Regions from separate parts of the Pseudoalteromonas sp. MB41 genome, predicted to be linked through region 3. Evidence: predicted binding sites of a transcription regulator. Region 3 holds the regulator's gene; each other region holds the start of a gene.
What was found. The regulator sigma-54, encoded in region 3, starts transcription at its own class of promoters, with help from an activator protein. The targets are predictions, from matches to a motif close to GTTGGCACGNNNNTNGNNT.
Positions count from the first base shown of each region.

Region 1: LPA49_RS18940 (EF-hand domain-containing protein) is a predicted target of sigma-54. The motif match lies at 6,007-6,025, and genes of this name have one in related genera.
Region 2: LPA49_RS17695 (BON domain-containing protein) is a predicted target of sigma-54. The motif match lies at 7,506-7,524, and genes of this name have one in related genera.

Region 1 covers NZ_JAJJZF010000027.1:41,659-52,669, reverse strand. The annotation lists gene LPA49_RS18980 (LysM peptidoglycan-binding domain-containing protein) at 1-423, opposite strand, end outside; gene def (peptide deformylase) at 542-1,048, shown strand; gene fmt (methionyl-tRNA formyltransferase) at 1,072-2,025, shown strand; gene rsmB (16S rRNA (cytosine(967)-C(5))-methyltransferase RsmB) at 2,018-3,307, shown strand; gene trkA (Trk system potassium transporter TrkA) at 3,317-4,693, shown strand; gene LPA49_RS18955 (EF-hand domain-containing protein) at 4,784-5,002, opposite strand; gene LPA49_RS18950 (calmodulin) at 5,074-5,289, opposite strand; gene LPA49_RS18945 (calmodulin) at 5,436-5,648, opposite strand; gene LPA49_RS18940 (EF-hand domain-containing protein) at 5,713-5,925, opposite strand; gene LPA49_RS18935 (flagellar brake protein) at 6,396-7,058, opposite strand; gene LPA49_RS18930 (TrkH family potassium uptake protein) at 7,096-8,547, opposite strand; gene LPA49_RS18925 (YigZ family protein) at 8,645-9,262, opposite strand; gene pepQ (Xaa-Pro dipeptidase) at 9,320-10,642, opposite strand; gene LPA49_RS18915 (transglycosylase SLT domain-containing protein) at 10,741-11,011, opposite strand, start outside.
Region 2 covers NZ_JAJJZF010000023.1:26,384-37,394, forward strand. The annotation lists gene recJ (single-stranded-DNA-specific exonuclease RecJ) at 1-856, opposite strand, end outside; gene dsbC (bifunctional protein-disulfide isomerase/oxidoreductase DsbC) at 929-1,663, opposite strand; gene xerD (site-specific tyrosine recombinase XerD) at 1,723-2,658, opposite strand; gene fldB (flavodoxin FldB) at 2,779-3,300, shown strand; gene LPA49_RS17670 (DUF2147 domain-containing protein) at 3,385-3,753, opposite strand; gene LPA49_RS17675 (hypothetical protein) at 3,918-4,352, shown strand; gene LPA49_RS17680 (hypothetical protein) at 4,615-5,295, shown strand; gene LPA49_RS17685 (tRNA1(Val) (adenine(37)-N6)-methyltransferase) at 5,350-6,048, opposite strand; gene srmB (ATP-dependent RNA helicase SrmB) at 6,125-7,351, shown strand; gene LPA49_RS17695 (BON domain-containing protein) at 7,569-7,898, shown strand; gene LPA49_RS17700 (hypothetical protein) at 7,944-8,876, opposite strand; gene radA (DNA repair protein RadA) at 8,922-10,307, opposite strand; gene LPA49_RS17710 (PilZ domain-containing protein) at 10,647-11,011, shown strand, end outside.
Region 3 covers NZ_JAJJZF010000013.1:32,273-43,283, reverse strand. The annotation lists gene LPA49_RS13335 (EAL domain-containing protein) at 1-367, shown strand, start outside; gene LPA49_RS13330 (YgiQ family radical SAM protein) at 489-2,657, shown strand; gene mgtE (magnesium transporter) at 2,707-4,065, opposite strand; gene LPA49_RS13320 (HPr family phosphocarrier protein) at 4,280-4,552, opposite strand; gene rapZ (RNase adapter RapZ) at 4,562-5,410, opposite strand; gene ptsN (PTS IIA-like nitrogen regulatory protein PtsN) at 5,411-5,863, opposite strand; gene hpf (ribosome hibernation promoting factor) at 5,867-6,154, opposite strand; gene LPA49_RS13300 (RNA polymerase factor sigma-54) at 6,181-7,677, opposite strand; gene lptB (LPS export ABC transporter ATP-binding protein) at 7,792-8,517, opposite strand; gene lptA (lipopolysaccharide transport periplasmic protein LptA) at 8,514-9,035, opposite strand; gene lptC (LPS export ABC transporter periplasmic protein LptC) at 9,025-9,579, opposite strand; gene kdsC (3-deoxy-manno-octulosonate-8-phosphatase KdsC) at 9,576-10,127, opposite strand; gene LPA49_RS13275 (KpsF/GutQ family sugar-phosphate isomerase) at 10,130-11,011, opposite strand, start outside.

The DNA of each region.
Region 1 (11,011 bases), on a different contig from region 3:
GATATACGGTTTTTCAGCAATCACATCCGCGCTAATAGCCTGCTCATAACTTAAGTAAGGACGCAATAATTCCAGGGGTAAAGTCGGTACGGCTTGCTTACCTTTCGGAGTTATTCGCCCTTCAGGAGACAGCTTTTTATAGCGCGCATTCTTCACGAGACGCGGATTTCCATCTTTATCGTAGATTAAAGTGAGCGCATCACCGGGGTAGATTAAATGTGGATTAGCAATTTGCGGATTCATTTGCCATAAATCAGGCCATTGCCATGGTTCATTGAGATACACGCCAGAAATGTCCCAAAGCGTATCACCCTTTTTCACAACATATTGTTTTGGAGCATCTTTTTTTATTGTTAACACATCAGCAGATGCTGTAAAAGCGCAGCTAATGGCTAACATAGCCGCAACTAATGGATGTCTCATTTGGCTTCCTTGTGTTGTTTTTAGATTATTATCAACCAAAACCTGTTAAAGGTGAACACGAATGGCTAAAATAAGAGCATACAATACCCTAAATGAATCACAAGTGTAAAAGGTAACTATGGCTAGGTTAGAAGTTTTAAGATTTCCGGATGAGCGTTTACGTACAATCGCGAAAGAAGTACCAGAAGTAAACGACGAAGTTCGTCAAATCGTCAAAGATATGCTTGAAACGATGTATGACGAAAACGGTATCGGCTTAGCAGCTACGCAAGTAGATATCCACCAGCGAATCGTGGTCATCGATGTCTCTGAAGAACGTGACCAACCACTGGTATTAATTAATCCAGAAATAACTCAAAAAGATGGCTCAACAGTGAGCGAAGAAGGTTGTTTATCTGTTCCTTATTCATATGCGAAAGTTGACCGTGCAGAAACAGTCACTGTTAAAGCGCTTAACGAACATGGCGAAGCATTCAGTTTAGATGCTGATGAATTACTGGCTATTTGTATTCAGCATGAGCTTGATCATCTTAAAGGCACCCTGTTTATTGATTATTTATCGCCATTAAAGCGCCAACGTATCCGTAAAAAGCTTGAAAAAGAAGCAAAGCTCGCTGCTAAATAATAAGTTTATCGATAGGAATTTCTGTGACACAACCATTACGCATTATTTTTGCTGGTACGCCAGACTTTGCTGCGCGCCATTTACAAGCACTGATTGATTCAGAGCATGACATTGTTGGCGTGTACAGCCAACCAGACCGCCCTGCGGGTCGCGGTAAAAAACTAAAAGCAAGCGAAGTAAAAGAGCTGGCTGTTGCTCATAATTTGCCCGTTTTTCAACCTGAGTCTCTTAAGTCAGATGAGGCGCTCGCTGAGCTACAAACCCTTAACGCCGACATCATGATTGTGGTCGCGTATGGCTTATTGCTACCTAAAGCAGTTTTAGAGACACCTCGCCTTGGTTGCTTAAATGTTCATGGTTCGATTTTACCGCGTTGGCGCGGTGCAGCACCGATTCAACGTGCAATTTGGGCTGGCGACAGTGAAACTGGCGTAACCATAATGCAGATGGATGAAGGCTTAGATACCGGCGATATGCTCCATATTAGTCGCTGTCCAATCGATAGCGCAGAAACCAGCAGTTCACTTTACGACAAGCTTGCGGCACTTGGACCTGATGCGCTCATTAGTACGATAAACCGCCTTGCTGCCGGTGAGATAGTACCTGAAAAACAAGATGACAATCTTGCCAATTATGCGAAAAAACTCTCTAAAGACGAAGCAAACATTGATTGGACCCAGGACGCAGCACAAATTGAGCGTAATATTCGCGCCTTTAATCCATGGCCTGTTTGCTTTACCCAAATGGCAGGTCAAACGGTAAAGATTTGGCAGGCTGAAATCGTCTCTCACACCGCTGAAGCAGGTAAAATTATCGCCGCTGATAAGCAAGGTATTACCGTTGCCTGCGGTCAAGATGCTCTTAAGATCACCCTACTTCAACCTCAAGGCAAAAAACCAATGGCAGTCAGCGACTTTTTAAATGGCCGCAGCGACTGGGTTGAACCTGGCTCAGTATTAGGGCAAAACAATGAGTAATGTTAGAGCACTTGCTGCTGAAACTCTGTATAACGTGGTTGATAAAGGTGCATCGTTAAACCAAGAATTGCCCTTTGCAAGCCAAGGTTTATCGCCAAAAGATAAAGCCTTACTACAACAAATTTGCTACGGTGTGCTGCGTTATTTACCTAGCCTCGAAAATTACTGTCAGCAACTTTTAGATCAACCGCTAAAAGGCAAGCGCCGTATTTTCCAGTTCTTGCTGTATGTGGGCATTTACCAACTTCAGCATATGCGTGTTCCACCGCATGCTGCTATCAGTGAAACCGTTAATGCATTACAACAAATGCGTGCGCTAGGTTTAAAAGGCTTAATTAACGCTATTTTACGAAGTTTCCAACGTGAACAAGCCGAGCTTGAAGAAAAAGCCAAGCAAATCCCTGTTTGCCAATACAACCACCCAGGGTGGTTTATTAAGCACGTTACGGCAGCCTACCCTGATAACTGGCAAGATATTCTTGAAGCAAACCAACAACAAGCTCCAATGTGGTTACGTGTAAATCAAGCACAATATAGCACGCAAGAATACAGCGACATGCTCAAAGCAAATGACATTGAACACAGCCTCAATGCTGATTTTCCAGATGGTATTAAACTTGCCAAGCCATGCGATGTATTTTCTTTACCTGAGTTTGAAACAGGTGCATGCTCTGTTCAAGATGCGGCGGCGCAGTTAGCAGCACGTTTTTTAGATCCACAAGATGATGAGCTGATTCTTGATGCCTGTGCAGCGCCAGGCGGTAAAACCTGCCATATTTTGGAGCTTGCTGATGCCGATGTATTAGCACTAGATAGCGACAGTGAACGCTTAGAGCGTGTAAAGCAAAATTTAGTACGTATTGGCCTTGCCGCTGATTTGCAGTGTGCCGATGCATCACAGCCGCATATTTGGTGGGACGAAAAGCAGTTCGATCGAATTTTACTTGATGTGCCTTGTTCTGCCACCGGTGTTATTCGTCGCCACCCTGATATTAAATGGTTGCGTAGAGCATCAGATATTGAAGACCTTGCACACTTACAAGGTGATATTCTCAACAGTATCTGGCCTCTGCTTAAACCGGGTGGTACGTTAGTGTATGCAACCTGCTCAGTGTTACCACAAGAAAATCAGCAACAAGTTGCCACGTTTCTTGCTAACAACAGCAATGCAGAGCATATACCACTGCATGAAAACGATACTCCAACGTTACCTGGCTTGCAATTGCTACCGGGTGAGAGCGATGGTTTCTACTATGCAAAGCTAGTTAAAAAACATTCATAAGAATACACTATGAAAATAATCATACTCGGTGCCGGACAAGTCGGCGGCACATTAGCAGAAAACCTCGTTGGTGAGCAAAACGAGATCACAGTGGTTGATATCGACGGTAACCGCTTACGCGAGCTGCAAGATAAGTACGATCTACAGGGGGTTACTGGTCACAGTGCTCACCCAGATGTGCTGCGTCGCGCAGGCGCAGAAGACGCCGATATGATTATTGCGGTAACCAGTTCAGATGAAGTGAACATGGTTGCCTGCCAAGTCGCCTACAGTATTTTTAATACGCCCACCAAAATTGCGCGTATTCGCTCAGAGCAATACTTAAAGTACCGCGAAAAGCTGTTCCATAATGACGACTTACCGGTTGATCACTACATTGCTCCAGAAGCCTTAGTGACTAAATATATTCGTCGATTAATAGACTATCCGGGTGCTTTACAAGTGCTGCAGTTCGCTGATGGTATGTTATCACTGGTTGCAGTAAAAGCTTACTATGGTGGCTTATTAGTTGGGTATGCACTGTCGGCATTGAAAGAACATATTCCCAATGTAGAAACCCGTGTAGCAGCAATTTACCGACAAGGTAAAGCAATTAAACCACTCGGCACAACCGTGATTGAGGCTGACGATGAAGTGTTCTTTATCGCCGCAACAAAACATATTCGTGCTGTCATGAACGAACTTCAAAAACTTGAACGCTCATACAAGAAAATCATGATTGCAGGTGGGGGTAATATTGGTGCAGGCTTGGCGCGCTCACTAGAAAAAAATCACAGTGTTAAACTTCTTGAGCGTAATAAAGAACGTGCGGCACAGCTCTCTGAGTTACTCGACAATACCGTTGTATTCTGTGGTGACGCCTCTGATCAAGAACTGCTCTCAGAAGAGCACATTGAACAAGTTGATGTGTTCATTGCTGTTACAAACGACGACGAAGCAAACATTATGTCGGCCATGCTTGCTAAACGCATGGGCGCACAAAAAACCATGGTGCTGATCCAACGCGGCGCCTATGTTGACCTCGTTCAAGGCGGTGAAATAGATATTGCCATTTCACCACAACAAGCGACTATCTCAGCTCTGTTAACGCATGTTCGCCGCGGTGATATCGTTAACGTTTATTCATTACGTAAAGGCGCAGCTGAAGCAATTGAAGCCGTAGCCCATGGCGATGAACATACATCGAAAGTTGTTGGCCGCGCGATTGCCGATATCAAGCTACCCGCAGGCACCACTATTGGTGCAATTGTGCGTAATGACGATGTACTCATTGCTCATGATGATACGGTGATTCAGTCGGGTGACCATGTGATCATGTTCCTAATCGACAAGAAACACATCACGGTTGTTGAAAAGCTGTTCCAAGTTAGCGCTATTTTCTTATAGACCAAAAACATGAAAATAAAAAAGCAGCCATGACGGCTGCTTTACGACTCTTGAAGTGAAAGTAGTTAACCAGAGTCTCTGGTTACGAACCTATTGAATCTGTGCGAACTCTTCTTTTGAAAGCTCTCCGTTACCATCGCTATCAAGCTCAGGAAATAGTTTTTCAAGCTGCATATTTACAGATGCTTCTTCTTTGCTGATCACGCCATCGCCGTTGGTATCAAATGTAGAAAAACTGACGCCTTGAGCAAACGTTGCTGATGACGTTGCTAATGCTAAAATAGCCAATGTTGTGTTGATGTGTTTCATAATAACTGCCTCAAAATTTGAAAAGAGTGAAGTCCGTTTCTGAGATCCCTGTTTAGTGGAAATTGGCTTTGTTACTCGGCCGCTGAAAATTCTGTTTCAGTCAGTACGCCATCACCATCGACATCCAGTGTTTTAAATTGTGACATGATTTTTGCGTCGACTGATGCTTCACTTTTGCTTATCACACCATCGCCATCTACATCCAATGTATCAAAGTCAGTGGCAGCAAAAACAGCTGAAGAAGATGCAAGTGCAATTAGGGCTAGTGTTTTATTTACTGTCTTCATAATCATATTCCTTCAATATTTAACTAAAAAAGTGTTAGCTGATCACACGCTCCTGGTTGTTCTTTGTCATGGATTCCCTTATCCATTTAGGCTGTCTTTGGCAGCTCAGAACTAATCAGCTAGATAACTTGGCTTGCTTAATTTCATTAAGCTTTTGAAAATTCTTGTTTTGATAACTCACCGTTACCGTCAGTGTCTAATTCGCTAAACTTACTCATTAGCTCTGCATCAACGGATGCTTCGCTTTGGCTAATAACGCCATTGCCATCAACGTCTAGCGTTTCGAAATCGCTCATCGCAAATGCGGCTGATGAAGAGATAAGTGCCACAAGGGCTAATGTTTTATTTACTGTGTTCATAATGTAATCCTTCAAATAGTAGCTTTAAGTAAGAAGTCCTTTTCAATGTGTCCTTACACTGAAATTATGCTTTCGCGAACTCTTCTTTTGATAGTTCGCCATTACCGTCGGTATCAAGCTCTTTAAACTGGCTCATTAACGGTGAGCTTACAGATGCTTCGCTTTTACTGATTGCTCCATCGCCATCGACATCTAGCGTTTCAAAATCCACCGCTGCAAATGCAGTTGATGAAGCGACAAGGGCAATAAGTGCACATGTTTTGTGTAACGTTTTCATAATCACTATTCCTTCAATGTTGTCTAAACTGCGATAGAGGACTAATTCCTAAATCAACTTTCTCTGTGTTCGCTTTAACTATTTCAACTTCAATGCCAAAGTTTAAAAAACACTATAAATCATGAGGTTAAGTTTGTTTTTTAGTAAATTAGGGGAAAACTGGCTGTTATTTTGTTGCTTTTTAGCAACAAGCAATGAGGTGAGAAAATTTTTTATCTATTAATCAATAAGTTAAAAAAGCAAAAACAGAGACATCTGCCGTTTTTTGTCACTAAAACAGAGAAAATATTGCGTGTGGGGGCTAAACCGTAGATGAATGGCAACACGCCTCAAAAAAAATAAAAATATTTTTAACGCTTAATCATCTGATTTAAATGGGTTTTATATATTTATATCGATTATTTTTGATTAATTTTTAGAGAAAAAGTGAAAAACAGTCATTTTGTTGCAAAATGGCGAATCAATGCTCGTTAACTCGTTATCTCTAATACCGAAAGGTCTATGAGGTGCTCTTTCATAAAGACGTTCATTTCATTTTCACTGGTATTGAGCTGCACACCAAACTGATAGCCCGACTCTCGTTTGCGGACTCTGCATACCTTGCCTGTAAATTCACGTTTACTGAGCACCACCTGACACGCTTGTGCTTTCAAATGACTAAGGTCGGCCTCGCTGTTAATCTCAAATTGCACACCGGCAAGTGAAATGTCTTTAATTACGCCTTCATATACTTGTTCATCTATAACAAGCTTGGCGGGAAACAAAGTGGGGATCCGCGCTTCGCTGCGCAAGCTAAAGAGTTGTACTTGTTGGGGAAAATGTAAAAATATCAATCGACAAGGGTGTGAAGCAACGGCTTTTATCTGCTGACGAAATGCAATAACCTGCCCACCCCCGCTTTCTAAAACAGCCCGAACAATCACCATAACCCCCTCTTTGATAAAGTCACCCGCATTCGGCAAACGTTTTACAGGGGGATAGTTAAGTATGATGTACTGCTCGTTAAGTAAGCCAATAAATTCAATTTTGACACGCTTACTTTCTGTCGCAGTTATTATTTCAACATCGACCACACTCCCTGCGGGTATATAGGTTAGTTTTTCTAAATTAAGTTGCTGCTGCGTTTTTGGCATTGTTTCTCTACTCCTTGAAAAATAACCAAATAAAACCTTAACCGCGCCAGAATGTTGGGGTAAATAAAACTAATAAAGTGAATATTTCAAGACGACCAAACACCATCGCGATTGTTAACAACCACTTTGCCGTATCAGATATCGCGCCATAATGCGCCGCGACTTCACCCAAACCTGGGCCTAAGTTGTTTAAACACGCCGCCGTCGCTGAAAAAGCACTTATATTGTCCATGCCTGTGCCCATTAAGGCCAGCATGATAATAACAAAAACCAGTGCATAAGCAGAAAAGAACCCCCAAACGGCTTCGACCACTTTATCGGGGAGCGCTTTACGACCGAGCTTTATAGAGTATATAGCCCGCGGGTGAACTAAGCGGTTTAATTCACGTATCCCTTGCAAGTACAGAAGGAAAACCCTTACAACTTTCATACCGCCGCCCGTCGAGCCCGCACAGCCGCCGATAAAGCTCGAAAAAATAAGTAAGATAGGTAAGAACAATGGCCAAGCAGAAAAATTATCTGTCGCAAAGCCCGCGGTAGTACTCATAGAGACAGCTTGAAACATTGCTTGATCGAGCGTTTCATCACCATCTGCATAAATATTATTAGAAGAGAGTACCGTAAAACAAATAATCACTAGCGCTAACTGAATAAGTAAAAACACTTTAAATTCAGGGTCGCGCAAGTAAACACGAATACTGCGCGAGGAGACCGCAGCGTAGTGCAACGAAAAGTTAATCGCCGCAATCAGCAAAAACACCACACAAATAAAGTTTATTAATGGGCTGTCAAATTGCCCCATAGACGCATCGTATGTAGAGAATCCCCCAATTGCGATGGTTGAGAAAGCATGACAAATCGCATCAAACCAATCCATACCCGCTCCCCAATAGGCAAGCGTACATGCGATGGTCAGCGACACATAAATGTACCAAAGGTGTTTGGCGGTATCGGCAATCCGCGGGGTCATTTTCGAGTCTTTAACAGGCCCTGGAGTTTCAGCACGGTATAACTGCATACCACCAACACCTAGCATCGGTAATACAGCGACGGCCAATACAATGATCCCCATACCACCTAGCCACTGCAGTTGCTGACGATAAAAAAGCACTGATTTGGGTAAGTATTCAATCCCCGTTAAAACGGTTGCTCCTGTGGTAGTCAGCCCCGAGAAGGCCTCAAATACCGAGTCAGCGAGAGATAGGTTTGGTTCCTGTAAGAACACTAAAGGCACAGCAGCAAAGCTGCCAAGTACCAGCCAGAACAACACCACAATTAAAAAGCCTTCGCGGGCTTTTAAATCACCATGCTCATGACGGTTTGGGTAATATGCAGCTAAACCAATAACAACGCTAAAAATAAACGCAAGAACGAACGGCACACCCCCACCGTCTTTATAAATTAAAGACACCAGTGCCGGTGGGACCATCGTGATACTAAATAACGCCACCAGCTGGCCGAGAATTTTTATTATGGTACGAAATTGCATCTAGGCGTATCGCTTTCTTATTAAATGATTTAGCTAATACAGTTTATTGTCTTACAGGCTTAATTGTAAGTAAACGCTATGTATTTATTTTCCTTACTCATCCTTTTCCCATTTTTAGCTCAACGGCGCCATGAGTAAGTTCGTGTACATCGGTGATTGCCTGCTCTGCTTGGCGGCTATCAATGGTAATGTGCCAAGTAATGTTCTCGGCAAATTGCTTGTCTATTTTTAACACCTGATATTGGCTTTTTAATAACTGCTCAATTGCACCTTGTGCGCTATAGTCACTTTGCCCTATAAGTTCAACACTCGGTACTTTAGTCACAGTTTTTAGCTCGCGCATAGCGTTATTTAAACTGCCACCATATGCACGCACAAGTCCCCCCGTACCAAGCTTAACTCCTCCAAAGTAGCGTGTTACTACCGCAGTAATTTCACCGATGCCTGAACCTGTCAGCACATTAAGCATGGGTTTACCCGCCGTACCATTGGGCTCACCATCATCCGAAAAGCCATAAACATGACTCCCGCCAGGGTTTCCTGCAACATGTGCCCAGCAGTTATGACGCGCGTCACTGTATTTATCTTGTATTTCTTTAATAAACGCTTTTGCACACGCGAGGTCTGGAGTATGCGCAATGTGCACTATAAATGTACTTTTCTTTATTTCTTCTTGATAAAAAACCGGTTCGGCCGGGTATTGATATTCAGGCATATTGTTTTATCTAAAAAAATGGGGCCATGTGGCCCCTATACTCTATTTTGCTCGCCGTTAATCTAAGTGTAGATCACGGGTCATATTTTCGAGACTGTCTTCATGAACGATAATATTATCTTCAATTCGGATACCGCCAAATGGCTTAAATTCTTCAACTTTTTCCCAGTTAATAAACTGTTTATTATCGGTTTGAGCAAGGTCGCCCAATAATGAATCGATGAAGTATAAACCAGGCTCAATCGTAAATACTTGGTTCTTCTCAATTAAACGTGTGCAACGAAGGAATGGATGACCTTCAGGCGGAGCTTGGTGCGTCCCTGATTCGTCAGCCATAAAACCACCCATATCATGAACTTGTAAGCCAAGGTGATGACCCAATCCGTGAGGGAAAAACGTTGAAGTAATACCGCGTTCAACAATGTCAGCAGCTGGTAATTTTACAATATTAAAATCACTCAGTACTTGTGCGACACGTTGGTGACACTCTAAATGTAACTCGCCGTATAAGAGACCGGGTTTCAATGCCTTACCTAAGGCAATTTGATGCTCAGTCATAACCTGAATGAGATCGCTAAACTCACCTGACTTTTTAAAATCATAGGTACGAGTAATATCCGCAGCATAGCCGTTAAAGTTTGCACCTGCATCAATTAAAAATGAGTGATGTGTATGAGGCGCAGTTGGCTCGAAATGCGTGTAATGTAAAATGGCGCAATTTTCATTCAGTGCAACGATATTTCCGTAAGGCATTTCGTTTTCACTTTGGCGTGTAGCCATTAGATAAGCGTGCTGAATATCAAACTCAGAACCACCATTAAAGAACGTATCACGCGCCGCTTTATGACCCTCTACAGCGATACGGTTCGCTTGGCGAAGACACTCAAGTTCGTACTGCGTTTTATAAGCTCGATGGAAATGTAAGTAGTTCATCACTGGCTCAGGATTCATAATGCTGAAACCCAGCGCTTGTGCGACCTCTAAGTACTCACCGATATATGCATAATTTGCTTTATCATAAGGGAGTAGTTTTTCAACCTGATCAGGTTGTACTAAAAGCTCAATATCAAAATACTCAGCCCAAAAATCACGCGGCTCATCAGGCACTTTATGCCAAAAATCCACTGGACGATAAAAAATTAGCTTCGGCTTAGATGCACCGTCGACGACAATCCAACAATGCGGATTATCAATAACAGGTAACCAAGCTTTAAATTGCGGATTCACTTTAAACGGATAATACATGTCATCTAAGAACTGACGCTTAGCTTGGCCTGAGTGAATTACGAGCCCTTCTAAACCCTCACGTTCAGTAATAGTACGAGTACGCTGTTGCAAGGTTGCAATATGTTCGGCATATAACACCGCTAATTTATCCATAGTAAACCCATCTCTAGTAAATTTAACTTACTTGCAGTCTATCATAGTCGGCCATAACCCCCAACTGAGGGGGATATGAGCCTCGTTTGTATTTTAATTTAGCCACCCATTTTCATATCGAGAATGGGCGCAAGTACATTACCATCTCGACCAAGGCGGGTGTGATATACCTGCCTGTAAGCGAACACATTTTTAACGTAGTTACGTGTTTCAGTGAAGGGGATCAGTTCAATCCACAACTCAGCAGGCATTGCTTGCTCTGGTAGCCAGCGCTTAATGCGATGATAGCCTGCATTGTAAGAGGCCGTCGCTAAAATTTCATTACCATGATTTTTCTTCTTCAAATACTTCAGGTATTCACTACCAAGA
Region 2 (11,011 bases), on a different contig from region 3:
GAGGAGCCAATGAAAAGCCAAAGTCACTGGCACTTAAACGTGCCGCATTTCGATTAGCCACTTCAATTAAAGCGCTTATTCCCGGACGAGTTTTACCACTGCGAATACGTGCTAATCCTTGGTGAACCAACGTACGATTATTAGCATCAAGCGCAACGACATCAGCCACCGTACCAAGGGCGACAATATCAAGTAACTCAGCAAGGTTTGGCATTGGACTATGCTCAAAGGCCCCTTGTTCGCGTAAGTGGCTGCGCAGCGCAATTAATAAATAAAATGCCACGCCTACACCGGCAATCGATTTAGATGGGAACTGACAATCATGGCGGTTAGGGTTCACGATAGCATCTGCATTAGGCAGCGTATCCCCTTGTAAATGATGATCTGTAACCAGTACCTTAATACCGGCGCGCTTCACAATCGCAATGCCATCAATGCACGAAATACCATTATCCACTGTAATAACCAGCTCAGGCTTCATTTCAACAATTTGCGCCGCCAGTGCGGGGCTTAAGCCATAACCAAGGCTAAACCTATCAGGCACTAAATAGTCAAGGTTGTTAAACCCAAACATGGCCAAGCCTTGCATTAAAGTGGCCGTACTGGTTGCACCATCGGCGTCGAAGTCACCGACAATTAATACTCGCTGTTGTTCTGCGAGTGCCTGTTGCAGTAATAATACGGCTTTGTCTATGTCTTTAAATAATTTAAAGTCATGCAGGGTCGCTGCACTGTTATCTAATTCATTGGCATCTTTTACCTGGCGCGAGGCATAAATTTGCTTAATAACGGGATGTAAGTGTTGAGGAAGGTATGAGTCATCGACACGGGGACGAACTTGGATTATTTTTTCCATGTTGGAAGTATTACTTTAGTTAGCTTAAAGCGAATAAAAGGCCTACCTAAGGTAGGCCTATTTATAAAAAGATTATGAAGATGTTTTTGGTAAGGCATCAAGCGCTTGGCTAATTTGTGCTGCTGATTGATAACCTGGGATCATCGTTCCATCTTCTAAAATAATTGCAGGTGTACCCGACATACCAAAGCTTTGGCCTAATTGATAATGCTCAGCAATAGGGGCACTGCATCCTTCTACCTTGGCAACCTCTGCACCGGCTTTGGCTTCAGTTAGTGCTTCTGCTGGGTCTTTTGCACACCACACATTCATTAAGTCTTCGTAACCTTTACCGCGTAAACCGCCACGAGGGAAAGCTAGGTATTTTACGGTGATGCCCGCTTCTAAGAAATCGTCTAATTCGCGGTGTAATTTACGACAGTAACCGCATGTAATATCGGTGAATACAGTAATTGAATGTTTTTCATTTTTTGCTTTATAAACAATCATTGAATCTTCGTATTCAGCCACACCCGCCTTACGTACATCACTTAATGCGTGCTCAGTGAGATTGACGCGATTTTGAAGATCAATCAGCGTACCTTGCATTAAAAATTGACCGTCAGGGCTTGCGTAAAGTACCCCCTTGTCAGTAATTAGCTCTTTAAGGCCAGCAACAGGGCTTGGGTTTACTTTTTTAACCGTAACACCTAACTCAGCAAATTTAGCAATAATTGGCGCATCTGCAGCGTCGGTGGTCGACACACCATTTGCAAACACACTTAAACTCGTACCAAGCAGTGCCGTGGCTAAAACTAACTTTTTCATAACTATCCTATATCCTGATCATTTATTATATAGACCGGTACATCTTTAAAAATCTTGCACTAAGCACGTGGATGATGTTGCTCGTGTACCGACTTCAATCTCTCATTCGCTACATGGGTATAAATCTGTGTTGTTGATAAGTCACTGTGACCTAACATCATTTGCACGACACGAAGATCAGCCCCATGATTCAGCAAATGCGTTGCAAACGCATGTCGAAGCGTATGCGGTGATAACGGCGATTCAACTGATGCCAAAATAGCATAGTGTTTGATACGATGCCAAAAAGTTTGTCGCGTCATGCCAATCCCTCTCTTAGATGGGAACACAAAGTCAGTTGCATGCTTGATCATCTGCGCGCGGCCAACTTTTAAAAAGCGCTCAAGCCAATACATCGCTTCTTCACCAAGCGGCACTAAACGCTCTTTATTTCCCTTACCTTTGACGAACACAACTGCTTGGCGCAAGTTAATTTGCTCCATCCTAAGCCCTACCAGCTCAGTGACGCGCAGACCCGTTGCGTATAAAAGCTCCAACATCGCTTTATCGCGCAGCCCCATAGGCTCTTCAATATTAGGCGCAGCGAGTAGTGCTTCAACCTCAGCCTCAGACAGAGTTTTGGGTAATGACTGCCCTGCTTTTGGCTGTGCAATATTCAGCATTGGCGAATCAGCAATGGCTTTTTCACGTACAAAGTATTGGTAAAAACGTTTAAGCGCACTGATGCTGCGCGCAGTGCTGCGTGATTTAAGCCCTAAATCAACTCGGTATGCCAAGTATGCTTCAATATCTTCACTGCTGACAGCCAGTAGATCTTTGTCTTTTAAAAACTGACAAAACTTATCAAGATCGCTGCGATATGCCATCAATGTGTTTTCACTGACCCCTTGCTCAAGGTACAAAATATCTAAAAACAGCTCTAAATGTTCGGCATTGTTTGACGTTATTGCTACTTTTTCAGCTGTGAAATTATTTTCAGCCACGCGTATTGTCATCCTTATCAAGGTATCAATTAAAAAAGCCTTACGGTAAAATAGTATCAAACTACAGGAAGATAGATACTAAAAGCAGCTTGAGTAACTATCATATCAAGCAAATAGACGGTGATAAATACGATGCAGATTGGTTTATTTTATGGTTCTACTACTTGCTATACAGAAATAGCGGCAGAGAAAATTCGCGATATTATCGGGCAAGATGTTGTCAGCTTACACAATATCAAAGATGAGCCATTAAAAAATGCAGAACAATTCGATTTCGTTATCTTCGGCATTTCAACGTGGGATTTTGGTGAGTTACAAGAAGATTGGGAATCTATTTGGGACGACATCAAAGAGGTGAATCTAAACGGTAAAACCGTGGCCCTTTTTGGCATGGGCGATCAGCAAGGTTATGGCCAGTGGTTTCAAGATGCTTTGGGTATGCTACACGACGAAATTTGCCATCAAGATATTACCTTCTTAGGTCTATGGCCTAACGATGAAAGCTATGAATTTGAAGCGTCAAAAGCTCTCACAAATGAGGGTAAACACTTTGTTGGATTGGCACTTGATGAAGACAGCCAATATGAACTCAGCGATGAACGTATTGCTAATTGGGTTGAGCAGGTGATGACTGAATACAGCGAGACCCTGTAATATTCACTCCCTAATTAAGTGAATTGCTGCATAACCCATTTATTTATTAAAACGCCAAGCATTGCTTGGCGTTTTAATGTCAGGCTATTCAACACGCTGCCAGTATTGGTTGCGGTAGAAAAAGGCGATATAACCGCGTACTTCAAGCACTTTTCCCTGTTCTTTAGGGGTGAGCTTTAAGGTGTAGGTTTTGCCATTATTAGGGTCAAGAATTTCACCGTCTTGCCAACTGCCATCGCCCGCTTCTTTCGCGCCATCGATAATGGCCATTCCCAAAATTGGCTTATTTTTTTTATCGCCTTTACATGCATCACATATTGCATCTTGTTTGGCTGGGTTAAGAATTTTTTCAACTTCACCAATAAGTACACCGTTTTGCTCACGAATGCGTACCAAAGATTTAGCTTCATTGGTTTCTTCGTCAATGGTTTTCCAAAGCCCGACAGGGCTCATTGCAGCGACGCTTAATTGAGAAAATAAAAGGGCTGATAAAGCGATTGTGAGTCGTAACATAAAATACTCGCATAAAATTTAAGGCCTTATTACTATATCAGGGCTTGGTAAAACACACCATTTTGCTATGATCAGAAAAAGACAACACATTGCGAGGGAACACAATGAGTCAATATACGTTACTTACCGGAGATATTGTCAGCTTCGACAATAATCAAGTCACCCCAATTAAAGCAGATGGCGAGATTAAAACAAACCGCTTTGGTGAGTCATTATTTATTCCGCATAGCGCTAAAACCGCCGTAGAGCTTGGTAAACTCGACGATAATTTATTTAACTTAAACAAATTAATGCGCTCTGGGTATGCCGACCCCTGCCCTGCCACACGCGTGCTAATAGAAACCAAAGATCCTTTACCTGATATCGATGGCTTATTGATAAAACGCCGTTTTAGTATCATTGATTTTTGCAGTGCTGAAATAGAAAAACAGCACACAAAAGCAGTCTTAGATGCCTTGCTTGAGCTTGAGCATGTTCAACAAATTCAACTTGATGAAGTAATGCAGCTGCAACCTCCCGTGCAATTAAGTGCAAAATAGAGGTACAATCAACGCATCAATATGCCATACCAATTCGCTTAATTAAGTGCGCTATTTTGGGGCGATAAAACCTCGTTGAAAACAAGGCAAAGGTTTCGTTATTTAGTTGTTCTCGGCAATTGCTCCTGCATTGCTCTGCATCCATGCAGTCGTAAATCAGCAATCTTTAAAACAGGTCGCAACCGGTTTAATCCCTCAAAATAATTAAGCATTTTTTGCGAATTGGAACCATACGGCAGCTTCATTAGTAAAAGGATAAACAATGAAAAATGCGCTATTTTTACTCTTTGCAACAACGCTGCTTGTAGGGTGTGAGGAATTAGAAGTCGAGGAAAGTCATGATTTTGGCAACCAGATGTATGAGAACAAGTATACATTGATAAACACCACCGCCTTAGAGGTTGACTACTCCATGGCAAATACCGACCTGTTTGGTAACGCAAGAGAAGTCAGTGATGCGCAATATTATGTAGACACGCTCGCATCAGATTCATTACCTGTTGATATAACACACCTTCACAATGAACGACGCCGTATTTCATTTTATGTAGAAGATCACAGTGAAGCGAGCAACTTCGCAGAGCAAATGTATCAAGTGGACAACGACCAGCCTTACCATTTTGTCGCCTGGCAAAGTGGAGAAAAGCTGCGTTTAACGCTCATAAAACAGACTCAAAGTAACAAAGAGGGCTTTTTTGCCGTCCGCTTTCTTGCCACCGAAAACATTCGCTTAAAAATAGAGAATCAAATAGTTAACCTATATCAAAATCAATTAAGTACGTGGTATCACACTGATGACTGCGCAGATGATATTAAAGTCTCTCGACTGAATGATGAAGGTAAGCGTGTTGATGAATCAGTTGCCATTTGTCATGCCTCATATGGACATTCTTATACATTATTAGTAAGCGAAGATGGCCTACAATCGAGCATCAGTGAATAGCAAATACGACCTTTTAGAGTAAAGTGATGACGGACTATTAATGGCTGGTATGCGTCACATTTTCAAATAAAAGTCCTTGCATAGCGCACTATATTCAGCACTATACGCGCCACTGTTTGCATGAATCGTTAAATGTGTTGTCGTTAAAGGGGCTGCAACCTGACTAAATAACATTAAACTGCGACTGGGTGCTTTTTTCTCGGTTGTTTTAACTAAACACAGGTGGTTTAAATACCAGCCTTCTTGCTCTGCAATGGCAATAAATTGCTCGGCCTCAGGACAAGGCAGTATCACATTGAGCAGAGTATGTGCATGACTCAGCGCACTACACGCTTTGATTAATTCGCTAAAACTCAATCCATCGGTGTGGCGCGCTGTATTGCGTGCTGCATTATCGCCTTTAAGGCTGGCATTGAAATAAGGTGGATTAGTGATAATTGCATCAAAGGGGGTTGCTGCTTTAAAAGACTGCACAGCCCCTTGATAAAGCATAATGTCAGGCCAAGGGCTATTAGCAAAATTAGCGCGAGCATCAATACACGCGTTAGCCTCTATTTCGATAGCGTTAACAACCGCCTTCGGCGCACGTTGTTTTGCCATTAAAGCAAGCAACCCGGTGCCTGTGCCAATATCAACAATTCGTGCAGCATCGCTTACATGTGCCCATGCACCCAACAAAATCCCATCTGTTGAAACTTTCATTGCAGTGTGAGTTTGCCCTATCGAAAACTGTTTAAACACAAAACCTGACATTTTTTCACCTTTTCATTCACCAACAGCTGGATAGCGCGTATAATTAACGCCAATTGTCCTCTATTTATGTCACTCTATGCAATTTTCTGAATTTGATATCGATAACAAGCTGTTAAATGCCATTAATAAAATGGGTTTTGATACGCCAACCAGCATTCAACAACAAGCGATCCCTGAAGCATTACAAGGGCGCGATATTTTGGCATCTGCACCCACAGGTACCGGTAAAACAGCCGCGTTTTTGATCCCAGCTATTCAATACTTGCTTGATTTCCCTCGTCGTGACCCTGGTTTTGCCCGCGTACTTATCATGACTCCTACTCGCGAGCTTGCTTATCAAATCCATGAGCATTGTGAACAGCTTGCTGAGCAAACACACCTTAAAATAGGTGTCGTGACGGGCGGCATTAACTATGGAACGCACAAAGAAATTTTTGAGAACAATAACGACATTCTTATCGCGACACCTGGGCGCTTAATGGAATACCTCGAAACCGAGAACTTCCATGCTGAAAATGTCGAAATGCTTATTTTAGACGAAGCCGACCGCATGCTCGATATGGGCTTTCGTAAAGAAATGCTGCGTATTTGTGATGAAGCCAGAAATCGTCGTCAATGTTTTCTATTTTCAGCCACACTTGAAGGTGACAGTGTTGAGCTTTTCGCTGAGCGTATTTTAAATGATCCTGCGCTACTAGAAGCAGAATCGTCGCGTAAAGAAAAAGCAAAGATCCACCAGTGGGTTCACTTAGCCGACGACTACAACCACAAGCTTAAAATGTTAGTCGATATCTTAAACGGCGATGATATCCATAAAGCGATAGTGTTCGTTAAGACCCGTGAACGCCTAGAATCATTAATTGGTGCGTTAAATAACGAAGGACTGCGCGTTGCTTGGTTACGTGGTGAAATGCCACAAGATAAACGCATGAAAGCAATGGAGAACTTCCATTCTGGCCGCAATAAAATATTGGTAGCAACCGATGTGGCTGCCCGTGGTATTGACGTGGCAGATATCAGCCATGTGATTAACTTTGATATGCCTCGCACCGCAGATATATACGTTCACCGTATTGGACGTACTGGTCGTGCAGGCAAAAAAGGAATCGCGATTTCATTTATCGAAGCGCATGACGTTGCCATTTTAGGCAAAGTTGAGCGTTACATCGAACAAAAACTAAAGCGTCGAGTAATCAAAGGGATAGAGCCGCAACACAAAGAAGCAAAAATCCCTTCTAAAAAGAAAAAAGATCCAGCAAAGATCAAAGCGAAGAAAAAGGCAAAACCAAAAAAGAAAAAGTAGTGCGTGCTTAATAAGCCTTGTTAATAAAAATGCCGAGCCTGTCTCGGCATTTTTATCGCTGTTATTTGCCGTGTCTTTTTTACTGAACTATGTGTAATTACTTCACATACAGTTTCTTCAAAAAAATAAAACCTATAAAAATCAACAAACTAAAATTGGAACAGAATTTGTAATTGTTCATACAGAGTTCAATCTGTCATTATTGCGAGGGAATTGTATGAGCCGTTTCAAATTATCTGTTGTCGTAACCTTATTTAGCTGTCTTTTTTTATTGGCTTGCGCCACACAAGTCAGTGCCAACACCCATGTTTTAACAACCAGTACTTCGGCGCAACCGCGATTACAGCAAGTGGCTTTAAAGAAACTAACGAATAACCGCAATTTTAAAATTGAAAACTTACAGGTTATTGTAAATGGCGATACGATTGAATTATTAGGTTCAACGGAAACGGGGTTTCAACGTGCGCTGGCACAAAAGTTCTTAGAACACAGTCAGGGTGTAAGGCATGTAAAAAATAACCTTAAAGTGAGCAAACTAGAGAGTTGAACACTTTAAGGTTATTGAAGCTAACGCACGGCTGCGGTCAGCGGGTTATTCACCACTCGCTTTTAAATTAATAAATTTCGCAAGCTCTTCAGGCTGACCAACCAGCATCATGATTTGCTGGTTGATTTGCATCATCGACTTGCCTTCAGGTAGGCGTGCCGATAAAGACAATTTTGATAAACCACTGGCAAAGTTTTTAATCGCAGTGTCTAACTCCGCACTTACAGGAGCTTGTTGTAATTGCATTGCCACAACTTGCTCAAGGTCATCAAGTGTCATGCCTTGCGCTTTTAAGAAGCTTTCGACAACAGTTTTAAGTTCACCGTCGTCGTTGATTTCAAGCTCGATACTGCGCGGCTCTAATTGGCTCATTGCCGCCATCATTTTTGATTGTTGCTGTAGTTGTTGCTCTAAAGTGAGCTCAGCCCCATTCGCAGCATTTTGTGCTTGGCTGATTGATAAAGATGCTTCCATCAACGCCGTTGAATTTGCTAAACCAAGATTAAAACGTACATCAGCCACTTCGCTTGCCTTCACGTTAAGCGCAAACTTGCTATCACCTGACTCTTTGTTGTAATCAAGCGATGAATTCACGTTGTAACTCGTTGCGGCAAGCTTATTATTCGCACTGTCTGGAAGTTGCGATAAAAACTCATCACTAAAGCGGAAATTTGTCATCACGAAGCCCGTGTGGGGTGGGATCGCATCAACTTCGTAACCCGTCACTTCAATATTGTCGATAGTGGCAATGGTTTCATCGCCTTCAATGCTTTGCACATTTATACCAGACAACTGCATGCTGCTACTGAACACGCTTGCTGAAATATCGCTGTAAGTGATATCTACACCACTTTGGCTTGATAAAGCGCTTAGTTGCTTATCAACAACCTTTTTCACTTCCTGTGTTGCTGTATAGTTTGCGTAAACGACGCCACCTACAGCTGCAGCAACAACGGCTGCAATTACTAACTTTTTCATTTTATTTCCTTTGATTGGTGTTTTTTATAGTCTATCAAATTACAACTAGTTTATTAAAGACAGTAACTCATGCACTGTTTTAACAGGTGTAATTTTTGCGCCCAATCCTTCCATTGATTTATGGTAGTTACGATATGGAATAAAAATTTCAGTGAAACCATGCTGAGCGGCTTCTTTTACTCGCGGCACCCCACTGTCGATGGGCCTAACGTCACCATTTAAGCTTAATTCGCCCATAATACAGGTGGTTCTTGGCACAACAAATTCATTCAAACTACTCAACAATGCCGTAACTAATGCTAAGTCGATACAGGTTTCAGACTCATCAATTTTTAGGCCACCGACAATATTAAAAAACGTGTCATGAAAAATTTTAGTCTTGGTGTGTTTACGCAAAATCCCTGTGAGCATTTTGATACGATTCATATTTAAACCAACACACACTCGCTGCGGAAACTCAGCCTCGGTTTCTGTGGTTAAGCACTGAATCTCTAACAATAAATTACGATTACCTTTACGAATACATGTAATAGCCGATCCCGGCGATTCGGTGCTTGATCCCGATAAAAATATTTCGCTTGGGTTGTCAACACTGAGCATACCGCGCTCACACATTCTAAAAATACCGACGGTATCAATATCGCCAAAACGGTTTTTATTGGCACGTAAGGTACGAATTTGCCCATCGTTGGTATCAATATGCAGCAGCGCATCAACAATATGCACTAAGGTTTGCGGGCCTGCGATTTCGTTGTTTTTATTTACGTGAGCAATAATGAACATGGTGACGTCATTTTGCTTACAATATTGAGTGAGTGCTTGTGCTGCACTTTTAACTTGTGAAGGAGAGCCTGGGCTGCCATTAGCGGCTTCTGTCACAACCGCTTGAATTGAATCGATCACCGCAAACTTAATCTTGTTCTTATCAAGCTCTTCAATAATTGCTTCAACGCTGGTTTCTGACAGTAAATAAAGCTCATCAGGGTTATAATCTAAACGCAGTCGGTTTACACGGTTTTTAAACTGCGATAATGACTCTTCTGCCGTACAATAAAGTGACGGCATCACTTTCGACATGCGAGCAATTAAATCTGACAATAATGTCGTTTTTCCAGCCCCTGGATCGCCCGAAATAATATTTACGGAACCGGTGGTCACACCGCCACTTAATACACGGTCTAACTCACCAATGTCGGTTAAGCGTTTTTCTGCTTCGGCGGTTTCGACTTCATTAATTTTTTTTGAGCCGCCGCCAACACCGCCTGCGTAGCCTGCAACCACGGCACGGCTTGCCGCTTGTTTTGACTGTCCGGCTGAGGGCTTAAATTCTGCTAGCGTGTTCCATGCACCGCACTTACACTGTCCTTGCCAGCGCTGATAGTTCATGCCGCACTCTGTGCAGACAAATTCGATTTTTGCTGATTTTGCCATTCGGCCTTACCTATTTAGGTCGCTAATTTGTGACTAACTTGTTATTAAAAACTGACACTTAACACAATTAATGTATAGTAAGTTTATAATCACAAAAAGATAACTCGTTGTAACTAAAACCTCTTACTCCAGCTCTTTATTCAACACACTGTTAAATAAAGAACCGCTTTAGGGCATAGTTTTTGCTTACAAATAAAACTTAACAGTGCTTGCCATTTATTTGGCAAATACTTATAACAATAATTAATAAAATAAAAAAGTGACTACTGTTTGTGTTTTTACTGCGTAATTGCCGACTAGTATACCTACTTTTTTTAATAGACGTTGATGGTTTTATAAATGGCTGAAGACATTCTGCTTAAATATGAAAGCCTAGTTGAAGAGCTAAAGGCGTATTTAGGCACCCCAAAATTCGACAAACTGTTTAAATCAAAAACAGCGGGCTTAACTAAGCCTGAGCAGTTTTTGATCAAAATGGAGATGTCGCGTTTATCTCAGCCTGTTGCACGGTTTATTGATTTACGTGGGCAAGTAACGGGTCAAGTAAAACCATACGAATACGAAGGTAAACAACACTTTATGGACGATACTGCCATCGAAGTGTTTGAACAGGCTATTAAACGCCATGGCGGTTACACCCTTGCTGTCTATGAAGCGGTGATGAACACTGAAAACAACCATCGTGTCATGCAAAAGAAAGCGGC
Region 3 (11,011 bases):
AATGGACGAACTTAGTAATGTTATTACGACGTTGCAGGAGCTTAAAAACTTTGGGATCGAAATTGCTATAGATGACTTTGGCACAGGCTTCTCATCATTAAGCTATTTACAACGCTTACCACTCGATCGACTAAAAATAGACAGGGCATTTATCAAAGACCTTCCCGGTGAAGATTGTGAAGCCATTGCGGCGTTAATTATTTCTTTAGGCGCAAGATTAGGGTTGAAAACGATTGCTGAAGGAGTTGAAACACAAGCCCAAGCAGACTATTTAAGTGAACTTGGTTGCGATGAAGTGCAAGGCTTTATGTACGCTAAACCTATGCCAGAGAAAGAGTTAATTACATATTTACAAGCTAAGCACTAATTGGCTTTGATAAAACTCAACGATTTAAAAGCGCCCTTCCATTTGCAGGGCGTTTTGTTTTCTATAATAATCCTTAAGAGTGGGGTATAATTCGCCCCTTTTTGGTAGCAGAGTACATTTTATGAGCGCATTAAAAGCCGAGCGTGGCCTGTTTTCTTACCCTAAATATTGGGCCGAATGCTATGGCACAGCGCCATTTTTACCAACCACCCGAGCAGAGATGGATGCGCTAGGCTGGGACAGCTGTGATGTCATTATTGTCAGTGGTGATGCCTATGTAGACCACCCAAGCTTTGGAATGGCTGTTATCGGGCGCATGCTTGAATCACAAGGTTTTCGCGTTGGTATTATTGCCCAGCCAGATTGGAATTCTAAAGATGCTTTTATGACACTTGGAAAACCAAACCTCTTTTTTGGGGTGACTGCGGGCAATATGGACTCAATGATCAATCGTTATACTGCCGAAAAACGTATGCGTCATGACGATGCTTACACACCTGGTAATGTTGGGGGAAAGCGTCCTGACCGTGCAGTTGTTGTTTATAGTCAGCGTTGTCGTGAAGCGTATAAAGATGTGCCATTAGTGATTGGTGGTATTGAAGCGAGTTTACGCCGTATTGCGCATTATGATTACTGGCAAGAAAAAGTGCGCCGAAGCATATTGTTCGACGCCAAAGCTGATATTTTGATCTACGGTAATGCTGAGCGTCCATTGGTCGAGGTTGCTCATCGTATTGCAGCCGGTGAGAGTGTCGATTCAATTCAAGACATTCGTGGTACCGCGGTTATTCGTAAAGAGCCATTACCAGGGTGGCGCGGCAGTGATTCAACAGCCATCGATAAAATTGGCAAAATTGACCCGATCCCTAACCCGTATGGCGCGGATGATGTTGGCTGCAGTAAATCTGAATTTAAACAAGCCGGTATTGATTTAAGTGCTGAGGAGGCAAAGCCGATAACAATTCAGCCTGCGCGTCCTAAGCCTTGGGAAAAAACCTATGTTAAGTTGCCAGCTTATGAGCAAGTAAGTGTAAACAAGCCTTTGTATGCGCATGCATCACGTATTTTACACCAAGAAACAAATCCCGGATGTGCACGTGCATTATTTCAGCGCCATGGCGATCGTTCTATTTGGGTTAATCCGCCGGCTTTTCCGCTTGAAACAGAAGAGATGGATGGCGTTTTTGGTTTGCCATATCAACGTATTCCACATCCAAGTTATGGTGATGAAAAAATTCCTGCTTACGAGATGATCAAAACGTCCGTGAATATCATGCGAGGCTGTTTTGGTGGGTGTTCATTTTGTTCGATTACTGAACATGAAGGACGTATTATCCAAAGTCGCTCGGAGCAATCTATCATTGACGAAATTGAACAAATTCGTGACAAGGTGCCAGGGTTTACAGGGGTTATCTCTGACTTAGGCGGCCCAACAGCGAACATGTATAAATTACGTTGTAAGAGTAAAAAAGCAGAAAGTACATGCCGTCGTTTATCGTGTGTTTACCCTGATATTTGTAAACATATGGACACCGACCACACGCCGACGATTGAGTTATATAAAAAAGCACGTGATGTAAAAGGGATTAAAAAGATCTTAATTGCATCGGGTGTGCGTTACGATTTAGCCGTTGAAGACCCTCGCTATGTTAAAGAGCTGGTCACTCACCATGTTGGTGGTTACTTGAAAATAGCACCGGAACACACCGAAGATGGCCCGTTATCGAAAATGATGAAGCCAGGTATGGGCGCTTACGACAAGTTTAAAGAGTTGTTTGATAAATACTCGAAAGAGGCAGGTAAAAAGCAGTATTTGATCCCGTATTTCATCTCAGCTCACCCAGGCACCAAAGATGAAGACATGGTGAATATGGCGCTGTGGTTAAAATCGAATGACTTTAAGCTTGATCAAGTTCAGAACTTTTATCCTTCACCCATGGCGAATGCGACGACAATCTATCATACCGAGATGAACTCGTTGCGTAATATTAAAAATAACACGGAGCAAGTACCTGTTCCAAAAGGGGCACGTCAGCGTCGTCTGCATAAGGCAATTTTGCGTTACCATGATCCGGCTGGTTGGCCGATGATCCGTGAAGCTCTTAAAAAAATGGGTAAAGCGAATCTCATTGGTAAAGGCCCTCATTGTTTAGTTCCTGAGGAAGGGCGCAATGAAAAGGCCGCTAAAGGGAAAGGGCGCACAGGCCGAGCTGCACTAACCCGCCACACAGGTTTTAGCCAATTTAAGAAGGCGAACACCAAACCGCGTGTTGGTAAAAATAAGCAATGAGCAACATAGATTATACAAAGCAAAACGGCCCACAAGGGCCGTTTTTAGTTTAAATAAGTAACCAAGTCGCAGTGCCTAAAAAGGCAAAAATACCCACTATATCTGTCACCGTCGTAAGCACTACGCTGCCTGCTAATGCAGGGTCAATTTTCATTCTCTTTAAAATAAGCGGAATACTGGCCCCTGCAATACCGGCTGCCACTAAATTCATGAACATAGCAAAGGCAAGCACCGCACCGAGTTTAAAGTCCCACTGCCACAGCGCGACAACACCCGCAATTAAAATAGACCAAATTACCCCGTTTAGCGCGCCGATAGCGAGCTCTTTGAGTAATAAAAAGCGTTGGTTAGTTTGGTTTATATGGCCAACAGCAATACCACGAATAACAAGTGTAAGCGTTTGGCTGCCTGCTACGCCTCCCATTGAGGGAACAATACCATTTAGTACAGCAAGAATAGGTAAGATAGCTAATGTATTCTCGAAAAAACTAGCGACTATTGCAGCGAGTAAAGCAGTTAATAAGTTGACTCCCAGCCAAATAGAGCGGCGCTGTGAGCTTTTCAATACGGGAGCAAAAGTATCTTCTTCATCATCAAGACCCGCTAAGCTTAATAAGCTATGTTCGGCATCTTCACGGATAACGTCAACGATATCATCGATGGTAATACGCCCTAGTAGGTGCGCGTTATCATCTACAACGGGGGCTGAAATCCAGTTATGGCGTTCGAATAATTGTGCCACGTCGCTTTCATCCATCGATATTAAAATAGATTCACAGTCTTCATCCATCAGGTCGCGAACCACTTTATCTGAGGGATTGGTCAACAACGTCGTTAAAGATAATGCCCCTAAAAAGCAATTATGTTTATCAACGACGTATAAATCATCGGTGCCTTCAGGTAAATCGCCGCGTAAACGCAGGTAGCGTAAAACAACATCTAGTGTGACGTCTGGGCGAATGGTTACCGTATCGCTGTTCATCAAGGCACCAGCTGAGCGCTCTTGATAAGACAGGGCTTGGGTGGCTCTTTCTCTATCTTGCGAGTCCATGGCGCCGACAACGTCTTGGTAGACTGTATCAGGTAGGCTACGAAGAACCTCACCTAAATCATCGTCGTCCATGTCTTCGGTTGCGGCAGCAATGTGCTCAGGTTCCATTTGGGCAATAATGCCTAAACGTACATCTTCTGAGAGCTCTTCTAATACGTCACCACGCACATCAGGGTCTACCAGCTGCCAAAGCATACGGCGAATTTTATGCGGGGATGATTCTAAAAGGAGTGCGGTATCACACGGTGCTGTTTTTGCTAACATGCCGCGCACTTGAACAAATTGACCACTATTGAGTGACTTGGTCACCTGTTTTAGTTGTTGTAGCGGGTAATCTTGTTCAAAGGCTTCTGGCATTGGCGTCCTTACAACTGAAAAAATAGCTTAAAATCTGACTCAGCAAATACAGCATAGTTGCTAAATTTAGTATTTGCAGGGATATCGCCGCACTGAGATAAATTTACTAAGAAAAATGTATTTTGAGAAGCGAGCGATATAAAAGTAGGATATTTAACAGGAATTTTAAATACCCAATGCAAGTTTAACGTAAACAGTCAAGGCTTAGCAAATGCTATTCTTGTTCATGAAAGCGTTGTGCAATTAATTCGCCTATTGCATTGAGTGCTGCGTCAGCATCGGGGCCTTCACACACCACACGGACTTCTTTGCCTTGGCTGCTTTCGAGTAACATTAAGGCTAATACACTATCGCCTTCGGCTTCTTTATCGTCTTGGTAAAGGGTTATTTTAGCATCGAATTGCAGTGCAAGTTGTGCTAAAACCGTGGCTGCTCGTGCATGTAAACCTAGCTTATTTTGGATTAAAAAAGTGTCTTCAGCATGCATCGTCGTTGCCTATTGGGTATCTTGCTCGCGGTGGCGTATTTTCACGTTTGCGTGACTTTTCGAAAAGCTCTCACCAATGGTTTGCGCTAAGTAAACTGAGCGATGTTGTCCACCTGTGCAGCCAATCGCAATGGTTAAATAACTGCGATTATTTCGCTCTAGGTGAGGGAGCCATGTTTGTACAAAGGTTTGAATTTGCCATGTAAACTTTTGCACTATGCTGTGACTAGCAAGGTAATCTTTTACTGGTTGGTCTAAGCCTGTCAGTGGTTTTAGATCCGGTTCCCAGTGTGGATTCGGTAAAAAGCGAGCATCAAATACGTAATCAGCTTCTTTTGGAATGCCGTGCTTAAAGCCAAACGACATAAAAGTAATAATGAGCTTTTTGTCTTTTTTACCCAGTATTTTTTCGCGAATAGATTCGGCAAGCTGATGCACGCTGAGATCGGTCGTATCAATCATAAAATCGGCACGGGTGATCAATACATCCAGTAATACTTTTTCTTGTTTAATCGCTAAATCAAGCGGCAGCGAGTCAATCGATAATGGGTGTAAGCGGCGTGTTTCAGAGAACCGTTTGATCAGTGTTTGATCATCACTATCTAAATAAAACAACGTGGGTTTTGCAAAGCCCGGTAAATACTCAAGAATATCGTTAAATTCTTGCTGTTCTTTCGGCAGGTTACGCACATCGATACTTACAGCAATTTTGTCGTAATTATCTGACACACTGCGTACTAACGAAGGAAGTAGGTTTACAGGAATATTATCAACGCAGTAATAGCCTAAGTCTTCAAGTACTCGTAAAGCGACCGATTTACCTGAACCAGAGCGACCGCTGATAATAATTAATTCCATTTATGCCTCTGATGCAATGACTTTAAACAGATCACTATCTGTTTTAGCACTGCGTAGCTGTTTACAAAATTCTTTGTCTTTAAGTCTATCAGCAATTGTTGATAAGGTCTTTAGATGAAGTTGACAGTCACCATCTGGTACGATGAGTGCGACAAAAATATCCACTGGACGATTATCAATTGCGTCAAAATTTATAGGTGACTCACTCACAATTACAAATGCGTGTGGCTGATCTGCACCGCTCATACGACCATGTGGAATCGCAATACCTCGGCCAATACCCGTGCTGCCCAATTTTTCTCTGTTCAATAGGGCATTGAGTATATCTTGCTGAGATAAATGAGGGAGCTGCTCATGAGCCAGTTCGCTGATAAATTCGAGAATTCTTTTTTTGCTATTAAAAAGGACCGCAGCTTTGCTGCAGTCCTGGTTAGTAAGTGAACTAAGTTTCATAATTTAGTGTCGAGCTAATTTCTCTTTGTGTTTAATTACTTGACGATCAAGTTTATCGATTAACGAGTCGATGGCTGCATACATATCTTGGTGTTCAGTAGAGGCAAATAACTCGCCTCCGTTTACATGTAAAGTTGCTTCTGCTTTTTGGCTTAGTTTTTCTACATCTAGAATGACATGAACATTATTAATGTGGTCAAAATGCCTTTCTAGTTTCGCAAACTTGGTGTTTACATAGTCTCTTAATGAATCTGTGATTTCTACATGACGACCAGTTAAATTTAGTTGCATAAGCATTTTCCTTCTATGTAAAACGTCTAAATCAGACTCTTACGCTGATTCGACGGAGGTATTGCTAGAGACTCTCGATATTTTGCTATTGTCCGTCTAGCTACTTTAATTCCTTGCTCAGCCAATATATCTGCAATTTTGCTATCACTCAATGGTTTAGCTGTGTTTTCTGCGGCGATTAGCTTTTTGATTAAAGCGCGAATTGCCGTAGATGAACACTCACCCCCATTTTCAGTGCTTACATGGCTGGAGAAGAAATATTTCAACTCAAAAATTCCCCGCGGGGTATGCATGTATTTTTGTGTTGTTACTCGCGAAATTGTTGATTCATGCATTTCGACCATTTCCGCGACATCATTTAATACCATGGGTTTCATGGCCTCAGGACCATGTTCAAAGAAAGCCTGTTGTTGTTGAACAATACAGTTAGTCACTTTTAATAACGTGTCATTACGGCTTTCTAAGCTTTTAATAAACCATTTTGCTTCTTGTAAATGAGAGCGAATAAATTGGCTATCACTGCTTGATTTTACAGAACGTGACATCGCCGCATAGTGGCTATTCACTCTGATTTTCGGCATGCAGTCTGGGTTTAGTTCAACTACCCAACGGCCTTTTATTTTTTTTACGGATACATCGGGTATCACGTATTCAGATTCTTCTCTAACAATTGTATCCGCAGGCTTTGGATTTAAGCTGTGGATCAATGTCATGACTTCTTTCAGCTCACTTTCTTTAAGCTTAGTCTTTTTCATCAAAGTGCGATAGTCACGACTCGCTAATAATTCAATATGTTCTGATAACACCATTTTAGTTTCAGCTAAATAGGGGGTGTCAACATCGAATTGGCGTAATTGAATACACAAACATTCTTGTAAACTACGTGCGCCAATACCGACAGGATCGAATAATTGGATTCTTTTTAGGACAGCTTCGACTTCATCAAGTTCGATTTCTTCTTCATCGTTATTTTGATTGAAGCTTTCAACAATGTCTTCGCAGCTTACGGTTAAAATACCCGAATCATCAATTGCCTCAACAATCGCAACGGCAATCGCTTCGTCTGTTGGGCTGAATGGAGTCAGTTGTAACTGCCACATTAGGTATTCGTGGAGAGTTTCGGTTGATGCGCCTTGGTAAATTGATTCATCTTCAGGCATTGGACCTGAGGAACTTGATGGGGCAGCACTCATGTACTCATCCCACGTAACATCCATTGCTAAGTCGTCACTTACGGTGTCTTTGTTGAGGGCATCACTGCTTTCTTGCTCGTACTCGCTCGCAGCTTCGTCAGCCGACGCGCTTAGTTGGGTATCGTCAGATTCGGCTTTTTGCTCGTTCTTGCCAATACTCTCTTCTGCATAATCTGCTTCTTCAACTTCAAGCAAAGGGTTAGAGTCTAACGCTTCTTGAATTTCTTGCTGGAGATCCAATGTACTGAGCTGCAACAAACGGATAGCCTGTTGCAGTTGTGGAGTCATTGTAAGTTGCTGGCCCATGCGCAGCTGTAATGATTGCCTCATGTATCCCTAACAATCCTTTTTAGTCTTATCAAACAATAGCACGATGCCGTTAACTATTTATTTGATTTATTGTCATTGTTATAAGTCTAGCAGATGCTCTAGTCGGTGGCGTATTTAAAGCCTGAATTGCTCGCCTAGATACACATCGCGTACAGTTTGGTCGGCTAACACATGTTCAGGTGTACCTGATGCAATTAGCTCCCCATGAGAAACAATGTAGGCTTTTTCACAAACATCAAGGGTTTCTCTCACATTGTGGTCAGTAATTAATACACCAATACCACGATTTTTTAAGTGCTCGATAATTTTCTTTATATCTAACACTGAAATAGGATCAACACCAGCAAAAGGCTCATCGAGCAAAATAAATTTAGGGTCAGCGGCCAGTGCGCGTGCTATTTCAACACGACGGCGTTCACCCCCTGACAATGCCATACCTTGGCTGTCACGAATGTGTTGAATGCTAAATTCATCAAGTAAGCTGTTGAGTGTTTCTTCGCGGCCTTGTTTATTGAGATCTTTACGGGTCTCTAAAATGGCCATTAAGTTTTGATAAACGGTCAGTTTTCTAAAAATCGATGATTCTTGTGGCAAATAGCCAATACCTAAGCGAGCGCGGCTGTGCATTGGCAATAAGGTGATGTCGTTATCATCAATGCTTATTTTACCTTTGTCACTGGGCACTAATCCCACAATCATGTAAAAGGTGGTTGTTTTACCTGCGCCATTTGGCCCAAGTAAACCGACAATGCTGCCAGCTTCTACCTCAAGGCCTACATTTTTTACAACTTGGCGACCTTTATAGCTCTTAGCTAATAGCTCTGCTTTTAGTGTGCTCATGGCTGGCCTTCATCGTTCTTTTTGTTATCAACAGGCACTAAAATAGTGTGTACACGATCGGTCGAGTTTTCATCTTTCTCGGCACTTATCAGTTGCTGTTCCATATCGTATGTAATGCTCTTGGCACTGACTTTTTGGCCTGCTTGAGTCACTTGTGCATTGCCAACGAGTGTTAATAAGCGTTTAGCAACATCGTAACGAACTTCTTCAGCACTGGCGCTCATAATAGTGCCGTCAGCTTGTTTTTCTTCAAAGTAAGCGGGCTTTCCTGTGGCAATAATTAATTCAACCGTGCCTTCAACTTCACCTGCATGTGCTTCGAGTCGGTCCGCTGTAATACGACGGTTACCATGTATGATCTCGACATTATCTTCGAAGATACCAATGCCATTTTTTAGCTGACCTTCTTGGCGATCAGAGCTAATGCTGATTGGTGTGCCAGCCTGCTCAGCAGCTGCGCCAGAAAACGCAATCAATAAGCTTGGGATCAGGAGTAATTTCTTAAGTTTATTGGTCATAGTATATGGTTCGTGTATGGTTAGTTAACTCAACAATTTCGGCTTTTAAATCGGCTTTTAAACCTTTACCGGTAATTTTTAAATTCGGTCCTGTCAGCGTGACAGGTTGCTTAGAAAACATGGTCATTTTGTCAATGTCGATGTTAATGTTCTCAGCTTTAATATCTTCGATCATGCCATTATGGGTAAGGTTTTTAGCAACCACATCCCCTTCGAATACAAGCTGATCGTTTTCATATAACGTGGCTTCTTTGGCTTTTACTTGCCAAACTTGCTGATCACCGTAAATGGTGAAAATGGGTTGCTCAAAAAAGGTAAACCCGAGCTGTTGATACAGCTCCATTTTAGCAGCGGCCACTTTATGACTGATTTTACCTTGATCATCATAGGCTGTTTGCTTTAATGCGATTGCGGTGTAATCAGGTGTAGCGATAATCTCGTCTTCACTGAGCACTGTGTTTGTCGGTTGATTAAAGTACGGATACCATAACCAAACCATGCTACAAACAAAAACAATACTTAGTAAAATACGGGCTATATTCATGCGCTCGTTCCATCGCTAGTTAGCGGTTTGCCATTTTCTAGCATTAATAAATCAGTTAGTTCACGCACAGCTCCAAAGCCACCAGGTAACAGAGTGGTGTAATGAGCCAGTTTTTTGATTAATGGATGAGCATCATTAACAGCAACGGCAAATCCGACTTTTTCCATAACCGGTAAGTCTGGACCATCGTCACCAATATAGGCAATTTGCTCATCTGTTAAGCTAAGTTTATCTTTTAACTCTTGATAAGCAATGAGCTTATTCTCTTGGCCCTGATAAATATGTTGTACCGTAAGGCTAGTCATTCGCTGCTGAACTATTTGTGAATGGCGTCCCGTGATTACGGCCACCTGAAAACCACTATTGATAAGGGCTTTAATGCCGAATCCATCTTTTGTATTGAAAGCTTTAAGCTCTTCGCCTTGATTGCCTAAATAAATACGGCCATCTGAAAAAACACCATCAATATCACAAATAAGCAGTTTTATTTTTTGAGCACGTTGACTCACGTCTGTGCTCACTGGTTGGTAAAGCTCAGCAAATGTCATGCTTAAAGTACTCCTGCTTTTAAAAGGTCTTGCATGTTAAGCGCGCCAATGGGGGTGTTGCTTTTGTCGATTACAATCAAACCATTAATACGTTTACGTTCCATAATATTAAGCGCTTCTGCGGCCAGCATATCAGCGTGTGCAGTTGTGCATGAGCGAGTCATTACTTGGCTAATTGCGGTGCTGTGAATATCAACTCGTTGCTCTAAAATACGACGTAAATCACCATCAGTAAAAAGTCCCGATAGTGTGTTGTCATCACCAACAATTGCAGTCATACCGAGGCCTTTAGCCGACATTTCAATTAATGCATCTTTGATACTTTGCGATTCATTAACAATGGGAGTGGCCTCACCTGCGTGCATAACATCACTAAGACAAAGTAATAAACGTTTTCCTAAGCTTCCGCCCGGGTGAGAAAGTGCAAAATCGTCTGCTGTAAAGCCTCTTGTCTCAAGCAGTGCTACAGCCATTGCATCGCCCATGACTAGCGTTGCCGTTGTGCTGGCTGTTGGCGCAAGGCCTAGTGGGCACGCTTCTTTGCTTACTTTAATACACACATGTACGTCAGAAAGCGTGGCCATTGTTGAGTCTGGGTTACCTGTTAGCGAAATCATTTTTGCGCCAATGCGCTTAATGACAGGAATAATACTGACAACTTCGCTCGTTTCCCCTGAATTTGAAATGCACATAACCACGTCATCACGGGTAATCATACCAAGGTCACCGTGGCTTGCTTCACCTGGGTGAACAAAAAATGCAGGTGTTCCTGTGCTGGCGAGTGTGGCAGCAATTTTATTACCTACGTGGCCTGACTTGCCCATGCCAATAACGATAATTCGCCCAGTACATTGGAACATTAATTGACAGGCATTATTGAAATG